DNA from 4 places in the Cytobacillus spongiae genome. Region 4 is predicted to be linked to each of the others. Evidence: predicted binding sites of a transcription regulator. Region 4 holds the regulator's gene; each other region holds the start of a gene.
The links. The regulator Rex, encoded in region 4, represses fermentation and respiration genes when NADH is low (regulators of the CRP and FNR family bind a similar motif). The targets are predictions, from matches to a motif close to TTGTGAAATATTTCACAA.
Positions count from the first base shown of each region.

Region 1 (5,188 bases), 1.1 Mb from region 4:
AATTTTGCCACCAATTTGCTGTAGGGGCTGATCCCCTTTATGATAGAGTAATTCAAGAACCGCAAACTCAGTTGGGTTTAATCCATAAGATTGGATTAGCTTTGTGACATTTTCATTTACTGCACGAAAAGCACGTGAAAGTACAATATATAATTTTAACGATTGGTTTACTTCATTTTTATTTGACATCGAAAACATCCTTTTTAATTATCTTGAATTAAAAACATTATATTCCCGAATCAGAAGTAAGTCAATTTGCCTTATATACTCGCGTCCGTTTGCTAAATTCCAATAAAATCCTTTTAATGTTATAATAAAAGTTAATTCAAACTAAATAATTTTTTTGAAACTATTATGATTGTATCTTAACTGGATACAGATGATAAAATCTAACTCAATTAGGCAGCAAACCCCTTAAGTATAATGACCAAGTTTTTCGAAGGTAAAATTCAATTATGACAAAGTATATCAATAAGGTTAAAATTAACCACTTTTAAGAGGACTTTATATGAACAAATCGTTAAGAAACCTAATGTTATATGTTCTTATTGTGATTATTCCTAGCACAGTCATAAGCTTTTTATTTCTAGATATGCGCATGAAAAATAATCTAAAAGAAGAAAGTCATCGTACAGAATGGGTTGGTTCTATTCATAAAACCACTTGGAATGACTTAATTTCCGAAACTGTTACATCCCTAGATATGCTTTCTATTACGATTGAAACAGGTATAGACACATTGGAAGAAATTCAACCGCTTTTATCACAGGCACAAAAAACAGACCCTCGATATGGTGGCATTCATTTATTAAATTCAGATGGGGACTTGCTGACGGGCTCAAACAAACTTGTTATAGGCACAGACTTTTCAAAGTATTCCTATATTCAAGAAGTAATCGCAGCTAAAGACATCGTGATATCGAACCAACTAGAAACGTTAAACAATGGGCAAAGAGTAATTGGAATCGGATTTCCGGTAACGAATAACCATGAGCTCTCTTATATTTTATTAGCCCATATCCGTGTAGATTATATTCAAAATGTGATGAAAGTCCTTACACCAGATGATCAGCTTTATGTGATGAATGCCAAAGGTGATCCTATTATGGGCTTGAATACGCAAAATCAGGAAATTGAAGAGTCTGGAGAATGGTTATCTATCCCATTTGATATGATCCCTTGGAGCATGAGCATTAAAATTAATGGACAAGACAAAAAAGCTCTTTTTAAAGATTCAGCTGTTATCCTTGTTTTAATCGGTATATTTTTCCACATCTTTTTTTTATTCGTACTCTATATCCTATTAAAAAGAAGAGCGGCAATTGAAAAGAAACAGAATGAGATTCAAAAATTAGAGCTTGTCGGAACATTAGCTGCGAGTACGGCTCATGAAATCAGAAATCCACTTACTGGAATAAATGGGCTCATTCAGCTTCTAAGTGAAAAGTATACAGATCCACAAGACCAGTTTTACTTTACAGTTATTAATAAGGAGATTAACCGAATTAATGAGATTGTTGGAGAATTTTTAATTTTAGGTAAGCCAACAGCACAAAAAATGGAGAGTATTGACCTTCGAGATGTTCTAATGGAGTTAGATCCTTTAATTGCCTCCGAAGCTGCCTATTCTAGCATTACTTATAATAAAGCAATTCCACCATCACATGTGATGATTCTTTGTACAAAAGATCAAATGAAACAAGTAATATTGAATGTAACTAAAAATGCTTTTGAATCAATGAAGCCAAATGGCTCTTTAACAATTTCTTTAATAAAGTTAGAGAATACCTCTACCATCACAATAACGGATACAGGAATAGGAATCCCTAAAGCTGATATGGACAAGATCTTCAACCCATTCTATACTTCGAAAGAAACAGGAACTGGATTAGGACTTGTTGTTTGCAAACGAATTATCGAATCTTTTAATGGAGAGATATCGATTTCAAGCAAAGAAAATAACGGGACAAAAGTAACTATTACACTTCCCTTAGCAAAAGAGTAAGAGCATAGATGATTTCTATGCTCTTACTCTTTTGCTACTCTTATCTTCTAATGTTTACAATTACTTGTTCATTCTCAATTCTGTGCTTTATTTCCTTCATCATAATCGTTAGGTTTTGGCTTCGATCTTCAGGTGCTATTTTCTTATTTAAAACAGCATATAGAACGACATCTCTTAGCCTTAAAAGCAGCGGCAGTTCATTATTAAAGTTCGGTGACAATGTATACTCTTCATTATACCCCTTAAGAAAAGCGGACATAAATTTGCTTGCAAATTCACTCTTATCATCGACCTTCTTATATAATACAGAATAGTAGAGGGGGATAGCGATATCTGAGCTATACCAATGATAACCACAATCGTCAAAATCAAATACATAGATTTGATCATGATCAAGAAAGAAATTTCCTGTATGTACATCAGAATGAATCAAACCATAATTCCGATCATTTACAGGTAACCCCTTGAGTTCATGGATGAGCTTCTTCGTATTCTCTACTACAACTACTTCGTTAACAGGGATATGCTTATCTATATTCAATAGATCCTCTTCTACCCACTCTGGCCTTTTTTTAATTTGTTCAGCTGGAACATAATCCTTTGTCACTTTATGCATTGCACCAATTGTCTTTCCCCAAAGAAAAAATAAATCCTCATTAAATTCACTACTATTAATTGATACCATTGCTCCAGGGACTTTCGAGAACAGGCTAGCATAGAAAATGGAACCATCTTCTACTATTTTTGACTCAACAAATTTGGTTTGTCTTGAAGGATATGTTTGCGGAACATTCAATCCTTTATCATGTAAATACATCAACCAATCTAATTCGGATATAAGATCAGCTTCATCTCGATGGGTACTATGTGTTACCCTCATAACAAATGGCTGGTCGTCTTGATATACCTCAAAAACATAGTTTTCAAAATCACCCAGTTTTTTATAGTCTGACCTTAAACCAAATTGCTCGAAAAAATGACCTCTTACTTCAGCAGAAAACAAAACATCAACGCTTGCTTCCATCAAACTCCCCCCTTAATAAACAGAATTATACAACAATTAAGTGCGGACTGATAGATAATTCCAAGCGATTAATTTCTTATTTGCTGAAGCAATTCAACTTTCTCTTCTAAAGACAACAAATTTTCTGCCATTGGAAATAAAACTTTTTCTTCTTTTGCAAAATGATCAACTAAAATAAAGTATGCATTTTTAATTAGTTCGACATTCTCCATCATTTCTTCTTTTGAAAAAGGACGATCTTGCTTTGTATTTTCAATGAACTTACCAATACAGCCTTTTGCTTGATCATGTTCATATTCCATCACTGCAAGAGGGCCCATTTCCTTTCCTATATAAGCTTCCATCATTTTAAATAGAACCCCTTCCTCTCTTTCAGAATGAGGCTCTAGTTCATCTTTAAACAATAGAACATCATTGATGAGATGAGAAAATTGCTCTTGTTCAAATGCCCTTTCAATTGACTTACATCTTTTTAAGATTTCATCTAATTTATTTAATAAAGGTGGATGTTCGTCCTTCAATTGTTTAAGTCCCTCGCAAAGCTCTGGTGACTCTGCTCCAATCATACTACTAATACAGCTATGCATTTCCATCAGCAAAAGCCCCTTTCATCTTGTTAACTTCATTATAAAAGGGATAAAAGAAAGATGTTGTGATACTCATCACAAAGATAGAATATTAAAAATTCTAAAAACTTTAACAAGTTGAATGATTTTTCGTTCCTTTTAACACATATAATGAAAGGAGATGAAAGGAGTTGTAGATATGAATGATTTGAATTACCCGGATTTTTACCCAAAATCTTTGATTCCTATTGGTGGAAGTGATTACGAATTACTATTCCATGATGAAAATGAATCTGCCTTTTCTCATTGGCTAATTGCTCTTGAAAGTAAACGAAATGAGGACAATGAAACAGTGTACAGCTGGAGAGTGTTTGTATTTCCTGCGAATACTGATGAAGGTATTATTAGCAACAAACCAGTATACTATTCTGAGCTATATGATTGTATGGATACTGCCTTTGAACATGCCGATACCCTTGAAAAGTCCAGTTTAAATGACCAGTTATATAAAGAAACATTAAGCCAAAAAATTAGTTAATTCCTCTGTTATTCCTCAGTTCCCCTCAGGATTCCCCCTTCTTTTTCGACTCCTTTGTGAATTCTCATACAGATAGTGATTTTCCTACATAGTTAATAAATAATTCTTGGATTTTGTTAAATCTCTTACGAAACAGTATAAAAAAAGCACGGTAATGAGCTTTAACGACTTTTCATTCGTATGATACAATAACAATCAATACTATCAAGATTAGGTGATTTCATGAATGAAGATCAGAAGTTAGATACGAGTATAATCTATGATTATCAAGATTACCCAGATAAAGAAAGCGGTCGTTGCGACAATTGTGGATCAACACATTTTAATAGCTCTGTTAAAAATTATCAATTTCTAAGAAAATGCTCAAACTGCGGGTTAACCAAAAGCATATAATTTTCATTGAGTAAATGTGTCAGATTGAAGACAAAAGGGATTAACGAACTCTTTTGTCTTCTTATGAAGTAAACTATTGCTGAGATTTTGTAATTTCACCAAAAGCCCGCTTTCAGGTGAAGATCACCAAGTCTCCTCTGCAGCTCATGAAAGGACTTTTCTGTAGCACCGTTACCACATGAGACAAGCACCTTATGCTCCTTTCACCGAGCTAGGCTTTGGAAAAAGCTTTGGACGGTTCTTGAACATAAGTTCTTCACTTCACCTCTAAATGCAAACCTCTATTACCACAGTTATAGATAATTCACTACTTGGAGCAATCGTGCATGGCTCCTTGGTCAGGCTAGGGCATGACTAAGGAGCTGGATATCGAAGCACTTAACAACGATTGATTAATTTGATACTATCTTAAGCAACAAAAAAGCTAGTTCAAAAAATATTGAACTAGCCCTTACGCATTATGATTACGCTAACCTGAAAATGACACCATATCCGCCTTTCGGATATTCCCATTTAATATTTTGAGTAGGACATCCAATTCGGCAGCTTCCACACTCATGGCAACCTTCATATCCTACTTGCATTCGTTTCCCTTCCCATTTATATACTTCTCCTGGACAAAACAGGGTACAAAGCTTATCCGGACATTGGGTTAAGCAAAT
Region 1 is NZ_CP089997.1:1,358,307-1,363,494, reverse strand. Features, by position in the region: gene LS684_RS07000 (MarR family winged helix-turn-helix transcriptional regulator) at 1-189, opposite strand, end outside; gene LS684_RS06995 (ATP-binding protein) at 509-2,005, shown strand; gene LS684_RS06990 (phosphotransferase enzyme family protein) at 2,046-3,029, opposite strand; gene LS684_RS06985 (hemerythrin domain-containing protein) at 3,098-3,622, opposite strand; gene LS684_RS06980 (hypothetical protein) at 3,795-4,133, shown strand; gene LS684_RS06975 (DUF8096 family protein) at 4,356-4,526, shown strand; gene LS684_RS06970 (ferredoxin family protein) at 4,991-5,188, opposite strand, start outside.
Region 1: LS684_RS06985 (hemerythrin domain-containing protein) is a predicted target of Rex. The motif match lies at 3,680-3,697, and genes of this name have one in related genera.

Region 2 (5,188 bases), 1.8 Mb from region 4:
TGAATAAGCGGTACCAGTTGAATTACTCATTATATATCGGTGTATTTCTTGTCTCGATCATCTTTTTCTTAAGTATGTTTGGACCCATACTAGCACCTCATCCACCCAATGTTCCTTTGGAAACACAATATACAGATGGTGAGTTATTATCGCCACCAATCAAACCAATGGAATCCAATCGGTATCCATTTGGAACGGATTATGGGGGATATGACCTTCTGAGCAAGGTATTATATGGGATCCGATATACAATTGGAATTGCTCTAGCTGTAACCATCTTAAAAATGTTTTTTGGAACCGTAATCGGTCTATATGCAGGTACGTTGAAAAGAACGCCTAGTTGGATGGAGGCGTTTGAAAATACCTGGAGCTATGTTCCAATATTCCTCGTATTGTACTTTTTCTTATTGCCGATTAATTTTAATGAAGCGATCGACACTTCGACTCTCGTTCTATTTTTTATTGTGATTACAACGATGGTAAGCATTCCAAGTATCGTATCTTCTATCCGAAAAAAAACACAGGAAGAATATAAGTATGCATATATAGATGCGGCGAAAACATTGGGTGCCAATCGACATCGCTTGATTTGGAAGCATATTTTTCCCCAAATGAAAGAGTCGTTGTTAGTAATGTTTTTGCTTGAAATTGTCTATGTTATTACGATTATGGGGCAGTTAGCATTAGTGAACATCTTTGTTGGAGGGACTAAAGTGACGTATGATCCGATCTTATATCACTCCCAAACTTTGGAACTTGCTGGACTTGTCGGCCAATCAAGAGACTACATATATGGAAATACTCATATCCTGATTACCCCATTGATCGTATTATTATTCACTACAATTGGGTTTAGCCTTTTAGCGAATGGGCTAAAAAATCGCTTTCAATCAACTTATCAGCGTACACCTTGGATTCGAACAGGACATGCAGCCATTTTGAAGCCAGTCCGGAAGGCGTATGGAAAACAAGCTATGCTATGGTCGCTAACAGGTGAAAAGCTTGCCATGAGCTGTTTTATTCTTTTATTCATCACTGCTGGATCCTATGTATATATGACAAAGGATGATGATGTCGGCGTGAAAAATGGTAGTAAGGCGAAGTATGATCTCTCGTTAAGAATGAATGAAGAAGGGGAGTTTACGACAAATGCTTCGATTGAGGTCAAGAATCATTCTAACGATAGCTGGGAAGATATTGTGTTTTATTTTATCCCAAATGTATTTAGAGAGGGTCATTCCTTTAAAAGTGTAAAGGGAAGTGCACAAGTTAATATTCAGAGTGTAAAAGCGAATGGAGTGGAACAGACTTACGACTTAACAGAAGATACGTTTACGATTAAATTATCGGAAGAGCTGAAAAAAAGGGATAAGGCCACTGTTGAAATTACGTATTCTTTTACCGTCCCTGAGGAAGGGAACCGTTTTTCAAAGGTGGATGAAAATTATTATTTAGCACAATGGTACCCAATGCTCGCTACTTATCAAGGAGGAAAATGGAACAAAGGCCCATACTCTGAAGGGGTAGAAACGTATCATACCGATTTCTCCGATTTCCGTGTGGCCTACGAGCTACCAGCTGGCTATTCCATCGTTTCAACAGCGGACAAAGATGGAGAGCTTGAGCAAAATAAAGGGACAGTGAAAATGAAGAAGGTGAGAGATTACTTTATTGCGATTATCAAAGATATGAAGGTTTATGAGACGGAGGTCGACGATGGTGTCAAAATTCGCCTGTTTGCGAAAGAAGATCATGATAAAGATCCTGATCAAGCTCTTGAGATTGCAAAAGACGCACTATCCTTTTACCAACAGAATATTGGGGAGTATCCTCATCAACAGTTAGATATTGTGTTTGATGATGGTCCTTTTATGGAATACCCAGGAATCGTAACAGTTAATCCATATGTTAATGATGATTCTTTTTTTGAACTTTCCATCGTACATGAAATTGCCCATCAGTACTTTTATGGTGTCGTTTCAAATGATCCGTACCATGAGGGCTGGATTGACGAAGGCATTACTGAGTTTGCAACATCCCTTTATTATTTTGTCGGACAGAACCAAAGAGATTCTATCGCATTTTCCCTTCCTAGATCCCGGATGAAGCGAATCGAAGAGCTAGAGTTAGGAAGGCAGCATTCGAATGTAACGGTAGATGAATTAAAACATACCGGTTATTTATACGGTCAACCAGCAATTGAAATCTATCAGATGATTCTTGAAAAATATCGGAATCTGGGAGATCATCCAAAAGAAGTTGCTGTTGCCTTTTTGCAGGATTATTATGAGCATTTTAAGTACAAAGAAGTGGATACGGAAGAATTCGTTTCCTTTTCAAAAGCTTATTTCGAAGTGCCAACCGATTATTTTAACAACTGGCTCGATACGAAAAACGTACAAAAATAGTTAACAACGAAACGGCACCGCCAATTGTTTGCTCTCACAATTTGACGGTGCCGTTTTTTTGGATATTACTCTGCATCAATGATGACCGTTTTCCCTTTCGGTTTGGGAACTTTAATTTGAAGCAACCCATCTCTGTAGGATGCTTTTACCTGTTTTTCTGGAATGGGGTGAGACAGCATAATGGATCGACTCATTTTTTGTATATGCTGCTGTTTTCGATACATTTTCTGCGCTTGGTCCTCTTCGAAAACTGATTCTTGATGTTGAACAGTAATCGATAAAGTATGGTTTAGAATATCGATGTGGATTTGGTCCTTCTTTATACCTGGAAGCTCTGCGGTAATGATATGCTCGTGATCCTTTTCCACATGATTGACACGAAACGATGGCGTGGCTGGAAATGGTGATTGAAAAAAATCATCAATGTTTTGTAAAAGTCCTTTAACAGGTCTTTCGTTGAAAAAATGATTCATCGATTTCATGATCTCACCGAAAGGTTCATTCCGATTGCGTTTTTGTTGGTGGTCATCTTTAGGTGGTTTAGAAGACATGTCTTCATCTCCTCTCAACAGTTTTCCTCCTTGATAATATATGCACGAGAATAGGCGTTGTTCTTGGAAGCAAGCTGTTCTCTGATTTTCATTTCAAGTGAAGTAAATATGAACGATTTTTGACAGTTCCTAGAGGTGTGATACGAATCACACTAAGTTAGGCTTTTGAAAGGTATTCTAAAACTGTAATAAGAAGGTAGAGAGGGGATATGAATATGTTTTGTTATCAATGTGAGCAAACTCCATCTGGGGGATGTAAAATAATTGGAGTTTGTGGAAAAGATGAAACGATTGCAAGTTTACAAGATACGATTATCTTTGGGTTAAAAGGAATCGCAGCTTACCGAACACATGCTAATCAACTTGGGTATACCGACCCTTTTGTAGATGCTACAACACATGAAGCATTATATATGACATTAACAAACTCTAATTTTAATGTACAAGAACATATTGATATGGCAATGAAGGTTGGACAATCAGCCGTTCGAATGATGGAAGTGTTAGATGAAGCACATACGAAAAGGCTAGGTATTCCGCAGCCCATTCGTGTTTCCCAAAATAAAATTGAAGGCAAATCTATTATTGTAACAGGTCATAACTTATTTGCACTTGAGGAGCTTTTGAAGCAAACAGAAGGTAAAGGAATCAATATTTATACCCATTCAGAAATGCTTCCTGCACACGGATACCCACAGTTAAAGAAATATGCCCATCTGAAGGGGAATATCGGAAAAGCATGGTATGATCAACGACGCTTATTTGAGAAGTTCCCAGGAGCTATTTTGGCCACAACTAACTGTGTGATGCCGATCAAAGGTACATATGCCGATCGGATGTTCTCATATGAAGTAGCAGGCCTTGAAAATGTGTTAAAGATCGAGAATGATGACTTTAGTCCGCTAATCAATCGCGCATTAGAGCTTCCAGAGGCAAATATTGAGTCTGATGAAACATTACTAACAGGCTTCCACCATGAAACCGTATTAGGACTTGCACCAGAAGTAATCGATGCAGTTAAAGCAGGAAAAATTAAAAGATTCTTTGTTATTGCAGGCTGTGACGCACCTGGAAAAGGCGGAGAATACTACCGCGAGCTAGCCACATCATTACCTCCAGAAACCGTCATTTTAACCACATCTTGCGGGAAATTCCGTTTCAATGATGTAGACTACGGTGTCGTTCCTGGAACAGAGATTCCAAGATATATTGACTTAGGGCAATGTAATAATTCAGGGTCAACTGTGAAAATTGCGAAAGCATTAGCAGATGCGTTTGAATGTGAAATTAATGAGCTTCCAGTTAGTATTGTCTTATCTTGGTTCGAACAAAAAGCGGTAGCGATTTTATTAGGGTTATTTAGTCTAGGGATTAAAGACATTCGCATTGGGCCGAAGCCGCCTGAATTCATCTCTGAAGGTGTGATGAATGTTTTACAAGAAACCTTTAACTTAAAATTAATTGGAACGGCAAAAGAGGATATGGAAGAAATGCTGGAGCTATCTGCCAAGTAAGTTAGTTGGTTTGTGTATCTCTAATGATAGCGGTTAATTTTACTAGATAACGAGAACATAAATAAGGCAAACTTAAATTCTTGCCCATATAGCATACCAATTCGTTAACGGATTGGTATGCTATTTTTTTGAGAGGAAGTTAGAAAAATGGAAAATAAGATGTTGGCAGGAATAAGTGTTTTGATGGGTAATATTATATATTGAATAGATTTCAGAATTAAGGATAGTTGAAGGGGAGTTGGATATGAAGGAACGATCAGAAAAAAGGTATCATGCGCCTACTGGTTCAAAAAGTGCGATTACATTTGGTTCGGCTTTAGCAATTGCAATATCTTGGAGTATTCATCAATCTGTTCTCTGGGCCATTATTCACGGGTTCTTTAGTTGGTTCTATGTCATCTATTATGTATTAACAAGGTAAAGGGTCATTGAAGTGAATTCTATGGATTTACGATGGAAGAGCTGTTGAAAGGGTGATTTTCGCTGCAGGCGCTGGCTTATCTTGGGACAAATTTGGGAGGCTCACTGACGCTAACTCTGAAGTGACAGGTTGTTTCGCTTTAAGGGAGGGCGGTGAGCCTCCTCATCGACTAAATCACTTCCTTGGTCTTACCTGTTCTCCTAGTCCAGAAATTCTGCCACCATACATGGTAAATCGCGCTAGTTATGAGGGGAACTGAGCAACTACCATAGTTTTCACACTTCAAATCAATGA
Region 2 is NZ_CP089997.1:2,576,429-2,581,616, reverse strand. Features, by position in the region: gene LS684_RS13080 (ABC transporter permease subunit) at 1-2,408, shown strand, start outside; gene LS684_RS13085 (ABC transporter permease subunit) at 1-7, shown strand, start outside; gene LS684_RS13075 (Hsp20 family protein) at 2,474-2,977, opposite strand; gene hcp (hydroxylamine reductase) at 3,175-4,473, shown strand; gene LS684_RS13065 (hypothetical protein) at 4,718-4,894, shown strand.
Region 2: hcp (hydroxylamine reductase) is a predicted target of Rex. The motif match lies at 3,095-3,112, and genes of this name have one in related genera.

Region 3 (5,188 bases), 380 kb from region 4:
AAAAAGAAGCTAACGGGTCTGATGTTTCTAAGAGAAGGGTGATGTCTGCATGAAAGATTCGTTACAAGGATTGTTATTAAATGTCCCTCTGTTTCAGTTAAAGTTTCTTACTCCTTTACCAAAGCAACTACTTTATTTTAATTCAATCACTCAACAAATTCCTAACCAATTGCTAGAAAATCCAACAATTGTAACAATTACAGCTGGAGAAGAATTGGAGAGATTAAATAGAAGGTCTGTTGCTAATCAATTAATTCAAGACCCTAATCTGATATCAATAGTAGTATTTGCTGAAGATAAAGCACTTTTAAAACAAGAAGTACTTACTCTTTATGAAGAATGCAAATTACCGCTTATTCAAATAATGGACCTTGCTTCATTAAATGTTTTTCAATATAAAGGACAGAATGCTTATTTTTATTCAAAGTTGAGTAAGGAACTGGCAGGTGCGATGGAGAGTGGGGTAACAAAATTGGCTAGTGAATTATCAAAAGGCTTGGGAACTCCCTTTCTTTATTTAAATGAAAATCAACAACTTCTTTGGCAAACGGGAAGTGAGATGGAATTAAAAGTAGCACATCGCTGGCTAAATGCACATCTGAGAGAGATCCAGGGGATGAATGAAGATTCTATCACCATTTCAACGAATGAGGATGAAGGGTTCAAAGTATATTCGGTTAATATTGCAGGAGTCCTTAAACATAGTTTATTGGTTTTAAATTCTTTAGTTGATTGGCAGAAAAAAATGATTGATAAATTTATTGGTTTAACAGCGCTTATTTTGCAAACGGAAGGAATGTTTCGTGAACAGCAACAGATTATGCAGGAGCATTTTGTGTATGATCTTCTGTATCATAAATTTCAATCACAAAAAGTGATGATTACACAGGCAAAAACATGGGGGTGGAATTTAGAAATCCCTCATCATTTGCTTATAATCCATGTTGATGTGTCTGATGATTTGATGTCTAACATGGATTGGTTGGATGAAATGGTCTTTTTAATAGTAGAAAAAAAAGCTGATATGGAGGAAACTATTATCGTATTTCCATTTCAAGACCAGATTGTTGTTTTATTAGAGGATGGGGAAGATTGTACGAATAGCGAAAGAAATAACCGTGTTTTAGCAGTGGCAAACCAAATAGAAAAGGTGATTAATGAGCACTTTGCCTATTGTCAAATATCAATAGGAATAGGAAAGTGGTATCGAGATGCTACCTTTTTAAATAAAAGTTATCAGGAAGCAATCCAAGCATTAAGATTCGGGAAAATTTGGCTTGAAAATAGGAGTGTTTTTCATATTAATGATTTGGGAGTTCTGCGTCTCTTAATTCATATACACCAAGAGATATTATTTGATTATTGTCAGGAATATCTATCTGTTCTTTTAGAAAGTGATCGAGATCATGGTACGGATTTTATAAATACTTTAAAGGTCTATATTCAACATCAAGGCATTATTAGTGACGTTTCTGAAGCACTGTTTGTCCATCCGAATACATTACGTAACCGTATCAAAAAAATCGAAGATAAGACAGGGATTAATTTACAGGATCCAGAAGAATTTATGAATTTAATGGTGGCTTTAAAAATTCGCTCATTTATTAACTTGTAAGCTATCTCAAATATGATACAGATAAAATAGATCTAGCTTTTACTTTTAAAAGGCTAGATCTATTTATTTTTCAGACTATTAGAAGAAAAATTAAATTGTAATTAATCTTGCCTTTCATAAAATGTCCAATTATATAATTTTTGAGTGGAATCTAACTGTGATTATTACACAATTGTGAGTCTGTAACTATGGAGAATCGTACACTCCCTTTCGAGAGACATGACCGATAGAATAGAAACATAGAGTCATTGTTCTAGTAAACAGAGAACTGTAAGGGCAATCCCCTAGCTTTTAATTTGTGAAGTATTACACAATATAATATTCAAAGATAATTTTGGGGATATCTATTAAATTGTCCATTGCACGTCTACACTACAATCGAAAGAGGTGGAACTAAGATGAATCAGGTTATTCAAACCGATTTAAAGGAGATTCAAAATCTACTAGAGCTGAGAGTGTTCGCTTATGACATTCTACGTAGAACTTTTTTAGAAGAACCAACGAAGGAACTAGTTGAAAAATTTCAGGATGGTGTTATCAAATTTTTTCCCTTCAAAGAAGAACACACATTACTAATAGAAGGTGTAGATTTAGTTAACCATTATTTTGAAATATTTGATATGAATTCAAATTTTGATGGACTTCACTGGGACTATACCAAAATGTTCATTGGTCCATATCAATTACCAGCTCCAATGTGGGGATCTTCTTATGTAAACAAAGACGGACTTCTCTTTCAAGAAGAAACATTACGGGTAAGGAGATTTTATCTAGAATATTCCTTTGAACCATTCCATTATGGGAGAGAAGCAGAAGATCATTTAGGATTGGAACTCGATTTCATGTATCAGCTTAGCAAATTAACTAATGAACTATTAATCAATGATGATATCCCTCAATTAATTAAAATATTGACTGACCAAAGATATTTCCTGAGAGAGCATTTATTAAATTGGATTCCTATGTTTAGAAGTAACGTTATTGAGCACGCTGATACCAATTTCTATAAAGGTATGGTTAACGTCCTTAATGGATTTTTGATAATCGATCAGACTTGCTTAGATGAGTTGTCTTCTAAGTTAAGGATATAAACACTGGAGGTGTTTTTATGTCAAACTTTTTAAAGAAAGCATTGGATCATCGAATGAGCCGCAAAGCATTTCTAGGTTGGAGTACAGCATTAACAGCCGCTGCAGTTGTGCCATCATATGGTCTGACAAAAATTGATTCAAGAGTAGCAGCAGAAAAACTAGAAACAGAAGGAAAATGGATGACAGCCGCTTGCTGGCATAATTGTGGAGGACGTTGCCTTAACAAAGCACTAGTGGTTGATGGTGTGGTTGTAAGACAGAAAACGGATGATACGCACGAAGATAGTCCAGATTATCCACAACAAAGAGGGTGCCACCGTGGACGTTCACAAAGACATCAAGTATTTGGAGCAGATAGAATTAAATATCCAATGAAACGTAAAAACTGGGAGCCTGGTGGCGGAAAGAAAGAGCTACGAGGAAAAGACGAATGGGTCCGCATATCTTGGGATGAGGCGCTTGATTTGATTGCCACTGAGTTAAAAAGAGTGAAAGAGAACTATGGTAATAAATCTATTGTTGGAACTAGCCGTCTTCTAAATTTCTATGGTGGAGCGATGGTTCGCTGGGGCTCATCTTCATCAGGGGCATGGTCAATCCCACAGGAAACTATGGCAGGATTTATGTCATGGAGCGGAAATGACAGATTGGATTGGCGTAATGCGAAGCTTATTGTGATGTGGGGTTCAAATCCAACTCGATCCAATCTTGGAAACCCAAGCTACAATCTTTTACAAGCGAAAAAAGCTGGTGCAAAATTCATCTTTGTCGATCCTTCTGTCAGTCCATCTGTTAAGACTCTAGCAGATAAGCATATTCCGTGCCGGCCAGGAACAGATACAGCCCTCTTGCTTGGAATGGCTTATTATATGATTGAAAATAACTTGCAGGATCAAGACTTCCTTAACCGCTGTACGGTAGGATTTGACAAGGACCATATGCCTGAAGGTGCTGATCCGAAGGAAAATTTCAAGGATTATGTACTTGGAACTTATGACGGTGTTCCAAAAACACCTGAATGGGCTTCGGAAATTTGTGGTACTGATGTGAAAGTAATTAGAGAATTTGCTCATGAAATAGCTACAATAAAGCCAATGATTTTCACATCATCCTTTGCACCTGCTCGTACGTATAGAGGTCAGCAATTTTGTCAGGCATTCCTCACAGTTGGTTGGATGACTGGAAATGTTGGTAAACCAGGATCTGGGGTTTTTGCTATGAACTATGGGAAAAGACAAAGTTATGGAGGGAAAACGCTTGTTCGTGGAGGAAGTGGAGGGCTTCCACCAGCTGTTAACCCATTATTCCCCGATGCCACATATGGTGCCTATGATGGTTACCGTTGGGCAAACCCAACAAACCTCGAAGCTCATGGAATGGCTTATTGTGAAACCTACGATGCGATTCTAAATGGGGAGTATACAGCAACTGCTGGCCGTGGAAAAGTGAAATGCGATATTCGCATGCTTTGGTTAGTACGTGATGGAAGCGGCTATAACTTTTTAAATCAATCATCAGATATTAATAAAGGGATAAAAGCCTTCCGTAAGGTAGATGCGATTTTTACAAATGATATCGTACTTTCAACCATTTCTAAATACGCAGATATTGTGTTACCAGCCACAACCGAATGGGAAAAAGATGGGAAAATACTTAGTGGTAATCCGGAAGCAATTGTAATTTCTCAAAAAATTGTTGAGCCGATTTTCGAAGCGAAAACAGAAGAATGGATGGACAGAGAGCTAGCTAAGCGTCTTGGATTAGATCCTAATAAAATTTATCCAATTACTGAAAAACAGCAGTTGTTTAATAGTTTAGCAGGAGCAGAAGTCATTACAGAAGATGGAGAAAATTATGTTCCACTCGTCACCATTACAGAGAAAGATATTAAAGAGTGGAATGTAGATGGTAAACCACAAAAAGGTAAAATTACGTTAAGCGATATAGTAGAACAAGGTGTATATCAAGTTCCTCGCTCACCAAATGATAAGTTAGGAGAAATTAAATGTGAGGCTTTCGTAAAAAATCCTGAAGAAAATCCAATCCCCACTAAGAGTGGTAAGTTTGAAATACACTGCCAACCATTAGTGGACAAAATCGCAGCGTATGGTTTAACAACCATTTCACCAATTGCAAAATACGAAGCTCCATTAGATGGCTATGAAGCAACATTCGAAAACTGGGAAAATAAGAAAAAAGGGAAATATCCATTCCAGCTCGTAACCATCCATTATGGAAGACGATCTCACTCAGTATTTGATAACGTACCGCAACTTAGAGAAGCATACCCACAAGAATTCTTTATGAATAAAAGAGATGGGGAAGCACAAGGTCTTAAAGATGGGGATACCGTTCTTATTGAGAGTGAATATGGAAAAGTGATTCGTCCAGTAGCACTTACTGAAACTTGTATGCCAGGAGTTGTGTTCCTTGGAGAAGGTGCTTGGGTTGAGATTGATGAGAAAACAGGCATAGATAAAGC
Region 3 is NZ_CP089997.1:681,496-686,683, forward strand. Features, by position in the region: gene LS684_RS03535 (4Fe-4S dicluster domain-containing protein) at 1-42, shown strand, start outside; gene LS684_RS03540 (PucR family transcriptional regulator) at 50-1,615, shown strand; gene LS684_RS03545 (TorD/DmsD family molecular chaperone) at 2,014-2,706, shown strand; gene LS684_RS03550 (molybdopterin-dependent oxidoreductase) at 2,724-5,188, shown strand, end outside.
Region 3: LS684_RS03545 (TorD/DmsD family molecular chaperone) is a predicted target of Rex. The motif match lies at 1,912-1,929, and genes of this name have one in related genera.

Region 4 (5,188 bases):
GCTAGAGCATCAACACCACGAAGCATTGAACTACGAGCGTCTTCACTAAATTTAATTTCTTTAGCCATTGTTAAAAAACCTCCTCGAAATATTTGCTTTGTTATCTATCTGTTTGACCGAGTGTTTTCTTATTCAACTACAGCAAGGATGTCATTTTCACGTAAAATTAAATATTCCTTGCCTTCAAATTTCACTTCTGTTCCAGCGTATTTTGAGAAGATAATGCGATTGCCTTCTGCTACTTCTAGAGCAACACGCTCACCGCTTTCTAGAACACGACCATTACCTACAGCTACAACTTTACCTTCTTGAGGCTTTTCTTTCGCTGTATCCGGTAAAACGATACCGCTTGCAGTTTTTTCTTCCGTTTCAACAAGCTCAATTACTACGCGATCACCTAGTGGCTTTAACAAGTGAAACAACCTCCTCAAATAATATGTAAATTTTTATTCTTATTAGCACTCTCATCTATTGAGTGCTAACACAATTATTATATTAATGAATCTGATATCTTTTTGCAAGCATCATGATTAAATTTTTTTCATAATTTATCAATTTTTGAATAACCTTTTGTACAACCTTTACAAGTATACTCTTGTTTTTTCATTTTATCCCTTTAAGTTTAAAAAGTTGGACCTTGGTATTTGATAGTTCATTGCGATTACTAGTAGAATAAAGAACGAGTGCCTAATTATTTGAATAAAGGAGACACTAATTTGAAGAAAGAGTATTGGATTATCTTAATCATATACTTAGCCATGCATCTTTCCGGAGTTGTTGCACCTCCCATTATTATGTTTTTTGGTGTACTGTTTGGAAGACCTGAAGATACGATGGCAATAGGAGCGGTATCCTTCTGGCTTGTTTTTAGCTTCACTCTCGCGTTCATTCTAATCCTAATTGTGTTAAGGAAAGAAATGAAAACACCTTCCCTTGAACGCGATCGGGCAACCATCGGGCAATCCGTCTCATGGGCTATTGGCGGAGTATTTCTTGCTCTCTTCGCACAAATCGTGGCAGCAAACATCGAACGATTGATTGGGATTGAGGTGGGCTCTGAAAATACCGAGCAAATCATATCAATTATTGAAGCTTTTCCAATCGTGATGCTTGTTAGCTCAATTATCGGCCCCATTCTTGAGGAAATTGTGTTTAGAAAAATTATTTTTGGCAGCTTATATAAAAAATTTAATTTCGTTATCTCTGGAATTATCAGCTCTGTTATCTTTGCGTTTGCACACTTAGAACCTGAGCATGTGCTTCTATATACAGCCATGGGCTTTACCTTTGCCTTTCTGTATGTAAAAACCAAACGGATTCTTGTACCGATCTTTGCTCATGTCGCAATGAACACATTTGTTGTCATTACACAATCGGTATTTAAAGAGGAGATCGAGAAGATGCTCCGGGAAGCAGAGAAAATTCAGAGCTTTATTGGAGGATTTTAGATGAGAAGGTCACCACTGTTCTCTGGCATCGTTTACGTATGTCTTGGATTAATTTTTACCTTATTTGCTGTACAAAATGTAAGGGAAAGCGGCGAATATGGATTTATTACCTATTTATTTATCATGCTTGCCACCTTCGACCTTGGTTCAGGCATACGCATGATCATGTTTCACTTCAAGCTCAAAAAAGTGGAAAACAAAAAATGAGCCTCTCGCTTGGGAGGCTCATTTTTTTAATCATAGGATTCCATCGATTCCTGTGCTTTTTTATAAGAAAAACGGGAAATGATGATGCTTACTTCATATAGGAGCAGTAGCGGGACAGTCACCATTAAATGAGATAATAATTCTGGTGGAGTAATAAATGCTGCAATGACAATTAATACAAAATAGGCATATTTCCGAACTTGGCTTAAAAACATTGGCGTAACTAATCCAAGCCTCGTTAGAAACATAATCACAACCGGCAATTGAAATAAAAATCCAAATGGGAGTGTTAGCTGAAATAAAAACTGAAAATATTCATTGATTCCAATCACTTGGTTAATATTTAATCGGTCGGAAATTCGGGTCATAAAGTCTATGACAAACGGAAAGAGAATAAAGTAAGAAAAAGCAATCCCCCCGATAAATAATAGAACCGAGATGGGAATATAGCTTAATGTAACCTTTCGTTCTTTTTCATAGAGACCTGGACTAATAAATGACCACAATTGATATAAAATAACAGGTGATGTAAGAACAAAGGCAATAATAAAGGCAAATTGCATGTACACTTTAATCGGATCCGTTAAACGGAACGCATTCATCGTAAGCTCTTTTGCCTCATCTGCATTTTGCAGGAAGACTATTAACGGCTCAGCTACGAAAAAGCTCAAAATGACAGCAATAAAGAAGAAAACGACTGAAATCACTAGCCGTTTTCTTAATTCACCTATATGTTCAAACATCGTCATGTCTTTATGAGAATCCATAACGCTTCATCCTAACATTACTTAACTTCTTTATCTTTTTTCACATCATCGTCATCGTCGTCCGCTAGACCCTTCGTCGCATTCTTGAACTCACGAAGTGTATTTCCTGCCGCTTTACCAAGCTCAGGTAGCTTTTTTGGACCGAATACTAATAATGCTACAAATACAATTAGTAAGAGGCTTCCCATACCAACGTTCATCATTTTAGCCTCACCTCCCTTTCTCTATCATAACGTTTTTATACTGATGTTCAACTGTTTTCTATTGGATAGAATAAATTTAAGATTCCACTTGTTCATTCGGATAATGCTTTAAGAAATAGACGAGAGACTGAAGCTCAACTGCCAAATCAATATGATGAATACGAATCGTTGAAGGCACATTTAATCGAGCCGGTGTAAAATTCAAAATCCCCTTAATATTGACCTCTACAATTCGATCGGTAATCGTTTGCGCAACTGGCGCTGGTACGGTTAAGATCGCTACCTGCACATCATGTTCTTTAATCTTTTCTTCAAGGTCATCCATGTGATAGATGGGAACACTTCCGATTTTTTTCCCGACGCGATCTTCGGACACATCAAAAGCAATTTCGATCTTTGTATTATTATTCTTTAAAAAATTATAATTTAAAAATGCCGTTCCTAAGTTTCCGACCCCAATTAACGCAACCTTTGTAAGCTCGTCCTGGTCGAGTGTTTTTCGAAAGAAGGATAATAAATAATTCACATTATACCCATATCCCTTCTTTCCTAAAGCACCAAAATAAGAAAAATCTCTACGTATTGTTGCAGAATCGACCTTTACGGCTTCACTTAACTCAGCAGATGAAACCCGCTGTTTTCCTGAAGAATGTAAGTTTTTTAAAAAACGATAATATAATGGCAGCCGCTTGGCTGTCGCTTGCGGAATTTTGATGGTTTCATTATTCATATCAATCTCCCCCGCTCCCCTACTCTAGTATTTGTTGTTTTCCTTAAGAGACCGTTAATCTTCGTTAACCTTCTGTAGGCTCTCAGATGGTGCAGTCATCCTTCTTCATCAAGAGATTTCTTCGTGTATCTCCACACAAATAGTCATCCTGCTAAGTCCCTTTACCAGAAAGATTCTTTTTTACTATAGCTTTTCTCGTTTAAAGTCACCGTTTTTCCCGCCTGTTTTCTCTACTAAATACGTTTGACCTATTACCATTCCTTTATCAACTGCCTTACACATATCATAGACAGTAAGGGCACAAACGGACGCAGCTGTTAGCGCTTCCATTTCAACACCTGTATTACCCTTTGTTTTGACGGCTGCTTCTATTTCTAGAATATAGTCTTCCTCTTTCACTGTCCATGCAAATGATATGTCTACTCCAGTTAATGGGAGTGGATGGCACATTGGAATTAGCTCGCTCGTTTTTTTACAAGCCATGACTCCAGCTACCTGGGCGACGGCAAGCACATCCCCTTTTTTCATTTGTTGATTAGTAATTCTCTCATAAATTTCTTTATTAACTGTAATGCTAGAATGAGCAATTGCCGTTCTTATTGTTTCTGGCTTATCACTCACATCCACCATCTTTGCTCTTCCTTCTTGATTAAAGTGTGTAAATTCTGTCATCTTTAAAAAACACCTCTCTATCAAAATATACACTATTTTATTCCATCTGTGTATGAACTTTGTACGTTACTTCACAAGTTTACTCTTATTGCTCGAATTATAGAAGATAAGTTACACTATTTCTATAACATTGAGGTGAAAGAACATGATTTTATTACAAGTAAACCAATTAAATAAATATTTTGGTGCTGACCTTATTTTATCGAATATAAAGCTAGAAGTACAATCCAGGGACCGAATAGCGCTCGTTGGGCGAAATGGTGCAGGTAAGTCGACTCTTTTAAAGATCATTGCAGGACAGCTTTCCTATGAATCTGGAGACATGATTAAACCAAAAGGAGTCGAAATTGGCTATCTTGCTCAAAACACAGGACTCGCTTCAGAATTATCGATTTGGGATGAAATGCTTACCGTGTTCAACCATCTTCGTCAAATGGAAAAAGATTTGCGCAGATTAGAAGAAAAGATGGCGAACCCAAATATCTTTGATCAGCCTACTGAGTATGAGCGCATCTTAAAAGAGTATGATTTGCTTCAGGTGGAATTTAAAGAGCGGGGCGGCTATCAATACGAGTCTGATATCCGTTCAGTCCTCCACGGATTACATTTTCATGACTTTGATTATTCGACAACTATATCTACTTTAAGCGGTGGACAAAAAACGAGGCTCGCTCTGGCCAAGCTCTTATTATCAAAGCCAGATATTCTAATTCTTGATGAGCCGACGAACCATCTTGATATTGAAACCTTAACATGGCTGGAGCAGTATTTACAGAGCTATTCAGGTGCCATATTAATTGTATCCCATGATCGCTATTTCCTTGATAAAGTCGTCAACCAGGTGTATGAGATTTCAAGGCACCAAATTACGAAATTCACAGGTAACTATAGTTATTACTTAGACCGTAAAGCAGAGAACTATGAGCGAGATATGAAGCAATACGAGAAGCAGCAAGAGGAAGTGGCCAAGCTCCAAGATTTTATTCAGAAAAATTTAGCCCGTGCCTCTACAACAAAACGCGCACAAAGCAGAAGAAAGCAGCTTGAGAGAATGGAGTTAATGGATCGTCCACTAGGGGATGAGAAGTCAGCGACGTTTCATTTTGATATCGAAAAGCAAAGTGGAAATGAAGTGCTGAACATTCGTGACCTTGCAATTGG
Region 4 is NZ_CP089997.1:303,274-308,461, reverse strand. Features, by position in the region: gene groL (chaperonin GroEL) at 1-68, opposite strand, end outside; gene groES (co-chaperone GroES) at 129-413, opposite strand; gene LS684_RS01735 (CPBP family intramembrane glutamic endopeptidase) at 717-1,448, shown strand; gene LS684_RS01730 (YdiK family protein) at 1,449-1,655, shown strand; gene tatC (twin-arginine translocase subunit TatC) at 1,682-2,422, opposite strand; gene LS684_RS01720 (twin-arginine translocase TatA/TatE family subunit) at 2,440-2,625, opposite strand; gene LS684_RS01715 (redox-sensing transcriptional repressor Rex) at 2,702-3,355, opposite strand; gene moaC (cyclic pyranopterin monophosphate synthase MoaC) at 3,539-4,027, opposite strand; gene LS684_RS01705 (ABC-F family ATP-binding cassette domain-containing protein) at 4,173-5,188, shown strand, end outside.